Regions from separate parts of the Pseudoxanthomonas sp. OG2 genome, predicted to be linked through region 2. Evidence: riboswitches for the same ligand, from Rfam matches in the RefSeq annotation. Region 2 holds a riboswitch; each other region holds the start of a gene.
What was found. A riboswitch is a leader RNA that binds a small molecule or an ion and turns the genes downstream of it on or off. The one in region 2 is predicted to bind cobalamin.
Positions count from the first base shown of each region.

Region 1: it holds a riboswitch for cobalamin, as region 2 does, so the genes downstream of both, btuB (TonB-dependent vitamin B12 receptor) here and FHW78_RS09990 (ribonucleoside-diphosphate reductase subunit alpha) in region 2, are expected to answer to the same signal.
Region 3: it holds a riboswitch for cobalamin, as region 2 does, so the genes downstream of both, btuB (TonB-dependent vitamin B12 receptor) here and FHW78_RS09990 (ribonucleoside-diphosphate reductase subunit alpha) in region 2, are expected to answer to the same signal.

Region 1 covers NZ_JACHYM010000001.1:485-3,754, forward strand. Annotated here, with positions in the region: gene FHW78_RS00010 (hypothetical protein) at 1-37, shown strand, start outside; gene FHW78_RS00015 (SapC family protein) at 87-842, shown strand; gene FHW78_RS00020 (OmpH family outer membrane protein) at 885-1,499, shown strand; cobalamin riboswitch at 1,562-1,797, shown strand; gene btuB (TonB-dependent vitamin B12 receptor) at 1,807-3,270, shown strand, end outside.
Region 2 covers NZ_JACHYM010000001.1:2,181,242-2,184,511, forward strand. Annotated here, with positions in the region: gene tatC (twin-arginine translocase subunit TatC) at 1-216, shown strand, start outside; gene FHW78_RS09985 (hypothetical protein) at 376-1,050, shown strand; cobalamin riboswitch at 1,139-1,346, shown strand; gene FHW78_RS09990 (ribonucleoside-diphosphate reductase subunit alpha) at 1,616-3,270, shown strand, end outside.
Region 3 covers NZ_JACHYM010000001.1:2,772,310-2,775,579, forward strand. Annotated here, with positions in the region: gene btuB (TonB-dependent vitamin B12 receptor) at 87-1,922, opposite strand; cobalamin riboswitch at 2,048-2,288, opposite strand; gene cobT (nicotinate-nucleotide--dimethylbenzimidazole phosphoribosyltransferase) at 2,457-3,270, shown strand, end outside.

The sequences.
Region 1 (3,270 bases), 2.2 Mb from region 2:
GTACGCCATGCGCGGCCGGTTCGAGCCGCCCGGCTGAAGCAGGCATCCACCTCCGAACCCGATCACAGAAACGAATGGAAGATCCCATGACCACGCAGAACCCCGAATCCGCCACCGTCGCATCCAACGGCGCCGCCGAAGCCAATGCCTGGCCGCTGTTCTATCGCGAACCGCGCGTACTGTCCTCGGTCGAACACGCCCAGTGGCGGGTGCGCCCGACCGGCGTCGGCTTCGCCGCCGCCAGCAATTCCGTACCAGTGGTGATCGGCGAGTTCGCCGCCGCCGCGCGCAACTATCCGCTGGTGTTCGCCGGCCCGGACAACACCCCGCTGGCGGTGCTGGGCGTGGAAGCCGGACGCAACCGCTTCGTCAACGGCGACACCTGGAGCGACGGCGCGTACGTGCCGGCCTACGTGCGCCGCTATCCGTTCGTGTTCGTGCAGACCCGGGATCCGGAAGGCTACGTGCTGGCCATCGATGCCGGCTCCGACGCGGTGATCCCGTCGGGCGAGGAGGGCAATCCGCTGTTCGAGAACGGCGAGCCGAGCGAGCTGACCAGGCAGGCGCTGCAGTTCTGCGACACCTTCACCCGCGAGGACCAGGCCACCCGTACCTTTGCCGCCGCGCTGGCCGAGCAGGGGCTGCTGATCGAACGCAGCGCCAACATCGCCTTCGCGGATGGGCGCCGCAGCAGCGTCGATGGCTTCCAGGTGGTCGATGGCGAAAAATTCGCCGCGCTGCCGGACGCGGTGATCGTCGACTGGCATCGCAAGGGCTGGCTGGCGCTGGTGCACTTCCACCTGGCGTCGCTGGGCCGCTTCAACGACCTGCTGGCCCCCTGATTGAAACCCCACTTCCGTCAACCGGACGACGACAACATTCCCATGTGCAAGAATTCCTCCAACACACTCCGTTTCCTCACTCTCGCCGTGACGCTCACTGCGGCCAATGGCGTCTGCGCGCAGGCGGCTGGCGGCGCGACCGGCTCGCTCGAAGGCCCGGTCGTCGCCGGTGTCTGCTACCTCAGCCGCGAAGCGGTGTTCTCCAACGCGGCCGCCGGCAAGGACGCGGGCGTGCAGTTGCAGAAACTGGTGACCGACGCCCAGGCCGAGATCGAACGCGACAAGAGCCGCGCTGAGGCGGAACTGATCCGCGTGGGCGTGCGCGGCAACATTTCCGCTGACAAGTTCACCCCCGAGCAGAGCAAGGCGGTGCAGGAAGCGCAGGCCGTGCAGCAGCGCGCCAGCCAGCGCTCGCGCGAGATCGAGGCGACCCGCGCGTCGGTGCTGGAACGGATCTCCACCGCCGCCCAGCCGCTCATCGCCGAGGCCTACCAGCGCCACGGCTGCGGCGTGCTGCTGGATCGCGGCATGGTGCTGGCCGGCAACATGAGCCACGATCTGACCGCCGACGTGGTCAAGGCGCTGGATGCGCGGGTCAAGTCGATCCCGGTCACGCTGCAACGCGAGTCCGCGACGCCCGCACCGGGCAAGCGCTGAGCCGCGACGCGCGGCCGCTCCGGCGCACGCCACGGCGCCGGGGCCACACTGCTATCAACTGCTATACTCGCGCCGCCTGAGGTGACCGCCGGCCTGGCCGGTGGTTGAAACGGGAATCCGGTGCGCCGGATCGTGTTCGCACGATCGGCAATTCCGGAGCTGCCCCCGCAACGGTAGGCGAGACAAGGTACCGCAACAGCCACTGTGCTTGATGCATGGGAAGGCGCGGACCGGAAGCACGGATCTTTCCCGGCTTCACTCGCGAGCCCGGAGACCGGCCTTTGAGCGGCGTGACATGCGGTGGGCGATGTCATGGAGGCCGGCTCGTTCCCGGTCGCCATACCACTCTCTTTCCGCCTGTCCTTTTCCATCGCTTCCGCGCGGGCAGGCGCGGTCAAGGAGTGTGTCAGTGCATCCGCAGTCGTCGTTCCACCGCCAGATCCTGGCGGTTTCGTTGTTGCCTTCCCTTTGCTTCACCGCCCCGGCCTTCGCCGAAGCGCCGGCCACCGATCTGGATGGCGTGATCGTCACCGCGACGCGTACCGCGCGGACCCAGGATCAGACCCTGGCCGCGGTCACCGTGATCGATCGCGAGGAGATCGAGCGCCTGCAGCCGGCCTCGCTGCCGGATCTGCTGACTGGCCGCGCGGGCCTGTCGCTGGCCAACAACGGCGGTCCGGGCAAGTCCACGTCGCTGTTCCTGCGCGGCACCGAATCCGATCACGTGCTGGTGCTGGTCGACGGCATCAAGCTGGGGTCGGCCACCAGTGGCGGCGCATCGCTGCAGGACATTCCCGTCGAGCAGATCGAGCGCATCGAAATCGTGCGCGGGCCATTCTCCAGCCTGTACGGTTCCGAGGCGCTGGGCGGCGTGATCCAGATCTTCACCCGCCGGCCGCAGGGGCCGTTCCAGCCCAACTTCAGCGCCAGCATCGGCAGCGAAAGGACCCGACGCGCCTCCGCCGGCATCGGCGGGCGCAGCGGCGATGCCGAGCGGGGCGGCTGGTATGCAATCCAGGCCGCGCACCAGGACACCGACGGCATCAACGCCTATCGCGGCCGGCGCAACTTCGATCCGGATCGCGATGGCTACCGCAACGCCTCGCTGACCGTGCAGGGCGGCTATCGCTTCGACGAGCATTGGGACGCGGAACTGCGGTTGTTCCGCGCCGAAGGCCGCAACGAATACGACGGCAGCCTCAACAACGAGGCCGATACGGTCCAGCAGGTGGTTGGCGGGCGCGTGCGCTACGCGGCCAATGATCGGCTGCGCATCACCGCCAGCGCCGGCGCCAGCGCGGATCTGAGCGAGAACTTCCTCGATGGCGCGTATTCCTCCCACTTCGACACCCGCCGCAAGCTGGGTTCGCTGCAGGCCGACCTGGGGGGCGGCGCGGGCTTGTTGACCCTGGGCTACGACTGGTCCGGCGACGAGGTGGACAGCAATACCCGTTACGCGCGCGATCGCCGGATCAATCGCGGCGTGTTCGGCCAATGGCAGCAGGAATTCGGCCGGCAGTCGTTGCAGGCCAGTGCGCGTCGCGACGACGACAGCCAGTTCGGCGGCGAGACCACGGGCAGCCTGCAATGGGGTTGGGACTTCACCGAACAGCTGCGCCTGGGTGCCAGCTACGGAACCGGCTTCAAGGCGCCCACCTTCAACGAACTCTACTTCCCGGGCTACGGCAATCCGGAACTGGGTCCGGAAACCTCGCGCAGCGTCGAGCTGAGCCTGCGTGGCGATCACGGGCGTGCGCGTTGGGCGCTGCAT
Region 2 (3,270 bases):
ATGGGCTGGGTGACGCCGCAGCAGTTGCGCCAGGGGCGTGGCTACGCGGTGGTCGGCATCTTCATCCTGGCCGCGGTGATCACGCCGCCGGACGTGGTCTCCCAGCTGATGCTGGCGATTCCGATGTGCCTGCTGTACGAAGCCGGCATCCTGGCCGCGCAATGGGTTGCGCCGAAACCCGACAGCGACGATTCGCGTACGCCGCGCGATGCGTGATCCGCATTCGCGCTGATCGCGCCGGGTGATTGGCCGGCGTTAATTGGTCTCCACATTGCTGAAGTCGCGAGCCTGAACCGTTCGCGGCGGTGCCTTGGGTACGTTCATCCTCGCTTTGCCAGACTCGCCCGCGCTGACGCGAACGAGAAAGGAAGATCGATGAATCAACGCCTGGGTGCGGTCTGTCTGCTGAGCCTGTTGTCGGCCTGCCAATCGGAACATCCCGTCGATACCGCCAACGCCACGTCCGCCACGCGCGCGGTCGCGACCGCAACGGCTCCGCCGCCGGTGTCCGATGCGCAGGCCTCGCGCATCGCCTTGCAGGCGCAGTTCGTGGACGAAGCGCTGGGCGTGGCGATCCTGCCGTGGCCGGGTTTCACCCTGCGCCGCGACTTCCGCCGCAGCTATCTGGCCACCGATGACTGGAAGGCCTTCGCCCAGACCGACAGCCGCGGCAAGGCGGTGGCCGCGCTGGTGCTGGACGGCTCCAACGAGGTGACGGCGGCGGAACTGCGCGTGGGCGTCAGCGATGACGCGGACAGCGTGGCCCGCTGCCTGGAGGTTTCCGATTCGGCGCTGCCCACGCCGCGCGACGAAGTCCGCATCGATGGCCAGCCGTTCCGGCATTTCCGCGCCAGCGACGCGGCGATGAGCCACTACCTGACCGTGGACGCCTACCGCGCGGTGCGCCAGCAACGCTGCTACGCCATCGACCTGCTGGTGGTCGGCACCCGTCCGGAGGTCTACGACCCGCCGCGCACGCCGCCGTTCGACGGGGCCGTCGCGCAGGCGCGCCTGCACGAAGCGCTGGCGGCGATCCGCTTCGTGAAGTAGTCATCGCGTGGAACGCCCGCCACTGCAAGGTGTTGGGTTTCACAACAGCGTCGGCACCATATTTGGTGTTGACGCCCCCATATGCCCCCACTATCTTGTGGCCGTCGGTTCCTCCGGCCGCAAGCCGGGGGATGAAAAGGGAAGCCGGTCGAATGCCGGCGCTGCCCCGCAGCGGTAGGTGGAAACGAACCCGTCATTGGCACTGAGGCGCCTCGCCTTGGGAAGCGACGGGCTAGGAGGAAGCACGGCTTCCGCGTCCACGAGTCCGAAGACCTGCCGACAGCCGCGCGTTGCACACCGCGCGGTGCCGGCCGCGGAATCTCCGGGGGGAGATGGCTGGTGAAGCAGGCCGGCCATCCGTTTCCACGGTCGCGGTCCCTGCGACGCCGCTTCCCCACCCTGATGCTTCATCCGGCCTTCCGCTGCCTGCGAGGGACAGGTCGCCGCGTGCATCACGCATGGAGGAAGCCCCGTGACCCCGACCGATACCGCCGTCGCCGAAACCGACGTCTCCCCGCCCCAGAAGGACGCATTCCTGTTGACCTCGCCGCCCACCGCCACCGCGATGAGCGTGACCAAGCGCAACGGCAGCCGCGAGCCGGTGGATCTGAACAAGATCGTCCGCGCGGTGCAGCGCAGCTGCGAGGGCCTGCACGCCATCGATCCGATGCGCGTGGCCACCCGCACCATCTCCGGCCTGTACGACGGCGCCAGCACGCGCGAACTGGACGAACTGTCCATCCGCACCGCCGCGCTGCTGACCGCCGAGGAACCCGAATACAGCCGGCTGGCCGCGCGCCTGCTGGCCAGCTACATCGCCAAGGAAGTGACCGGGCAGGAAATCCACGCGTTCTCGCAGTCGGTGACGCGCGGCCACGAGGTGGGACTCATCAACGATCGCCTGCTGAACTTCGTGCAGACCAACGCGCGCAAGCTCAACGACGCGCTGGACGCCTCGCTGGATCTGCATTTCGATTACTTCGGCCTGCGCACCCTGTACGACCGCTACCTGCTGCGCCATCCGCACACCCGCAAGGTCATCGAGACCCCGCAGCAGTTCTTCCTGCGCATCGCCTGCGCGCTCAGCGAGGACGTGTCCGAAGCGCTGGCGCTGTACCGCCGGATGGGCAACCTGGACTACCTGCCCAGCTCGCCGACCCTGTTCAACTCCGGCACCACCCACGAACAGCTGTCCTCGTGCTTCCTGCTGGATTCGCCGCAGGATTCGCTGGAATCGATCTACCAGAAGTACGGCGATATCGCCCAGCTGTCCAAGTTCAGCGGCGGCATCGGCGTCAGCTACACGCGGGTGCGTTCGCGCGGTTCGCTGATCAAGTCGACCAACGGCCATTCCAACGGCATCGTGCCGTGGCTGAAGACGCTGGACTCCTCGGTCGCGGCGGTCAACCAGGGCGGCAAGCGCAAGGGCGCGGCCTGCGTGTACCTGGAAACCTGGCACGCCGACGTCGAGGATTTCCTGGAACTGCGCGACAACACCGGCGACGAATCGCGCCGTACCCACAACCTCAACCTGGCCAACTGGGTGCCGGATCTGTTCATGAAGCGGGTGGAGGCCGACCAGGAATGGTCGCTGTTCGATCCGCGCGTGGTGCCGGAGCTGACCGATCTGTACGGCGAGGCGTTCGAGCAGGCCTACCTGCAGGCCGAGACCCAGGGCAAGGCCGCCAAGGCGGTGCCGGCGCGCAAGCTGTATGCGCGGATGATGCGCACGCTGGCCGAGACCGGCAACGGCTGGATGACCTTCAAGGACAAGTGCAACCGCGCCAGCAACCAGACCCTGCGCGCGAACAACGTCATCCACCTGTCCAACCTGTGCACCGAGATCCTGGAGATCACCTCGGCCGAGGAAACCGCGGTCTGCAACCTGGGCTCGATCAACCTCGCCCGCCATTTCGACGAGTACGGCGACTTCGATTTCGAACGCCTGGCCGAAACCGTGCGGCTGGCGGTGCGCCAGCTGGATCGGGTGATTGATCTGAACTTCTACCCGATCGAATCGGCGCGCCGCGGCAACCTGCGCTGGCGCCCGGTCGGCCTGGGCTGCATGGGCCTGCAGGACGTGTTCTTCCGCAAGCGGTTGGCGTTCGACAGCGCCGAGGCGCGTGCGCTGTCGCAGAAGATCGCCGAGACCATCTACTTTCACGCGCTGGAAACCTCGTGCGAGCTGGCCGAGGAACGTGGCCGCCATCCGTCCTTCGC
Region 3 (3,270 bases), 590 kb from region 2:
GGTATCGCGACTTACGTCGCTCCCACAAGGGAGGGATGGCAAAAAAGAAAAAGCCCGGCGTCTGCCGGGCTTTTTCATGCACGCAATCAGCGCTTGGGCTGGTAGCGCAGGCTCAGGCCGTATTCGCGACCGGGCTGGTTGTACCAGGCGATGGTTTCGTATTCGCGGTCGAACACGTTGTCGACCTTGGCCAGCAACGTCCATTCCGGGGTGACCGCGTATTCCAGCCGCAGGTCGGCGGTGGCGAAGCCGCCCAGGCGGGTGGCATTGGTCAGCTCGTCGTAGCGGTAGCCTGCGCCATTGACGGTCGCGCCGACGCGGAAGTCGCCGAACGCGCGATCCACGTCGATGCGACCGGTGTTGCGCGCGCGGCGCGGCAGCAGCTTGTCGTTGTTGCTGGCGCTGCGGTTGCGCGGGTCGGTGTGGCTGAGCTGGGCGGAGAGATCCCAGCCGGCCAGGGTGACGTCGACGGTGAACTCGGCGCCGCGGATGCGGGCCTCGTCCACCTGCACCATCGCGAAACTGCTGCCGTCATAGGTGATCAGATCATCGATGCGGGTCTCGTACAGATCCAGCGCCCAGCGCCAGGCGTCGCCGTTCTGGGCGATACCGACATTGAGGCTCTTCGATTTCTCCGGCTCCAGGTCGCGGTTGCCGCTCCACGGGTCGTACAGATCGCTGAAGGTCGGCGCCTTGAAACCGGTGCCGTAGGTTGCGCTGAGCTTGAAGCCGCGCCCGAAGCTCATGCCCCAGCCGAGGTTGCCGGTGGTGTGGTTGCCGAATTGCTCGTTGTCGTCGTTGCGCACGCTGGCCTGCAACTGGTGGGCGCCGAACTTGCCCTGGTACTCGACGAAGCCGGCGGTGTTGCGGCGGCTGTCGGCGGCGTAGTCGGTGGTGCTGTCGAGATGGTCGATGTACCAATCCGCGCCGACGGTCAGCAACTGATCCTGGCCCAGGCCGATGTCGGCCTGCGCGCTGGCGGTGTTGCGGTGGGTGTTGTGGGTGCTGTCGTGATCGACTTCGTTGCGGTAGTTGTCGGTCTCGTTGTCGCTGCGGCCGACGTTGACGGTCAGGGCGAAGCGGTCGGTCGGCACGTAGCGGACCTTGCCATTCAACACCTGCTGCACGTTCTCGGTGTAGTTGTAGTAGCCGTCGTACCGGTTCGCGCCTTCGGCGCGCAGCGCGCTGGCCTCGGCGGTCAGCGTGTCGGTCAGCTTGTAGCCGCCGCGCAGGCTGGCCGAGACGTTGCGGTAGCCGTCGCGATCCGGTTCGTCCGCATAGCAGCCCTTGAACAGCGTGGCCGAACCCCGGCAGGCATTGATGCCGTCGGTGCGCTGGTAGGAAGCATCCGCACCGAACCAGCCGCGTTCGCCGCCGCCACCGAAACCGGCGCTGGCCTGGCGCAGGCCGTTGCTGCCGCCGCCAATCTGGAAGTGCGGCGCGTAGGTGCCCTGGTTGCGGCGGGTGAAGATCTGGATCACGCCGCCGATCGCCTCGGAGCCGTACAGGCTGGAGTTCGGGCCGCGCACGATCTCGATGCGATCGATCTGCGCCAGCGGCAGATCCGGGATGGCGGCGGCGGCGAAGTCGGCCGAGTTCACCCGCACGCCGTCGATCAGCACCAGGGTGTGGCTGGAGTTGGTGCCGCGCAGGAACAGCGAGGTCTGCTTGCCCGGGCCACCAGCATTGGTCAGGTTGATGCCGGCGCGGCCGCGCAGCAGATCCTGCAGCGAGGTCGCCTGGCTGCGCTCGATGTCGGCGCGATCGATGACCTGCGCCGGCGCCAGGCTGTCTTCCAGCGCGATCGCGGTGCGGGTGCTGGTGACGACGACTTCGTCCAGTTCGGTGGCGGCGTCCTGGGCGAGCGCCAGGCCCGGCAGCGCCAGGGTGACGGCCAGGGACAGGGTACGGATAGGTGGCATTGCAATCGGCTCCATGCGCCGCGCGCTCCCGCGCGGCATAACGAGGGGAGGCGGCAACGCGGGAACGGGAAGACAGCGGAAACGGCCGTACGCACGGCGCTCGCCGCCGCAACGCCCGCCGCGTCGCAACCAGTCGTCTTTCGGGCCGGTCTCCGGGCTTGCGAGCGCGATGGCGGCACCATCGCCGGCCAGGGCGCCTTCCCGTGCGGATGCACAGTGGCGTATGCCCTGTCCTGGCTCGCTTACCGTTGCGGGGGCAGCGCCGGAATCACCCGCAGCGCCGGGATGGCGTGCGCGGGTTCACCGGCTTCCCGTTTCAACCCGGGGCGGAATCGTCCGCGGGTCACCAGAAAGCGCGGCGATCCTACCAGATACCGGTCTGGCGGATGCCGAGCCTGTGGATGGGCGGGCCGCGCCCGGGCGGCAGCGCGCATCGATGGAAAGCGGGCAAGACAAGGCATGCATCGGGGCGGACGGGGATGGGCGCGAGGCCTCCCGTAGAATCCCGGTTCCCTCGCCGCAAGAAATCGCCTCGTGTCTTCCGACTGGATCCTCGCCGATTGCCGGCAACCTTCCCCCGAACACGCCGAACGCGCGCGCGCGCGCCAGGATCAGCTGACCAAGCCGCAGGGCTCGCTGGGCCGCATCGAGACCCTGGCGGTGGAACTGGCGGCGCTGCAACGCGCCGATCGTCCGACGCTGGCACGGGTGCCGGTGATCGTGTTCGCCGGCGATCACGGCGTGGTCGCCCAGGGCGTGTCGGCGTTTCCGTCCGAGGTGACGGTGCAGATGCTGCACAACTTCGCCCACGGCGGCGCCGCGATCTCGGTGCTGGCGCGCGAACTCGGTCTGCCGCTGCGGCTGGTGGATGCCGGCACCCGCGGCAGCCAGCCCATCGCCGGCGTGCACGCCGACAAGCCCTGCCTGGGCACCCGCGACTTCAGCGTGGAAGCGGCGATGGGCGAGGATGAACTCGCGCATGCGCTGGCGGCGGGCAGGCGCGCGGTGGAAGCGGCCGGCGACGCCGATCTGTTCGTGTTCGGCGAAATGGGCATCGGCAACACCACCGCGGCCAGCGCGTTGGCCTGCGCGCTGGCGGACCTGCCGCTGGAGGAACTGGTCGGCGCGGGTACCGGATTGCAGGGCGATCGGATTGCGCACAAGCAACGGGTGATCGCGGACGCGCTTGCATTGCACCGTCCGCACATCGCCGCGCACCCGCAGCCCGCGCGCGAGGCGCTGCGTCGTGTCGGTGGATTGGAAATCGCCGCGATGGCCGGCGCGATGATCGCCGCCGCCCAGCGGGGCGTACCGGTGCTGGTGGACGGTTTCATCGTCTCGGCCGCGG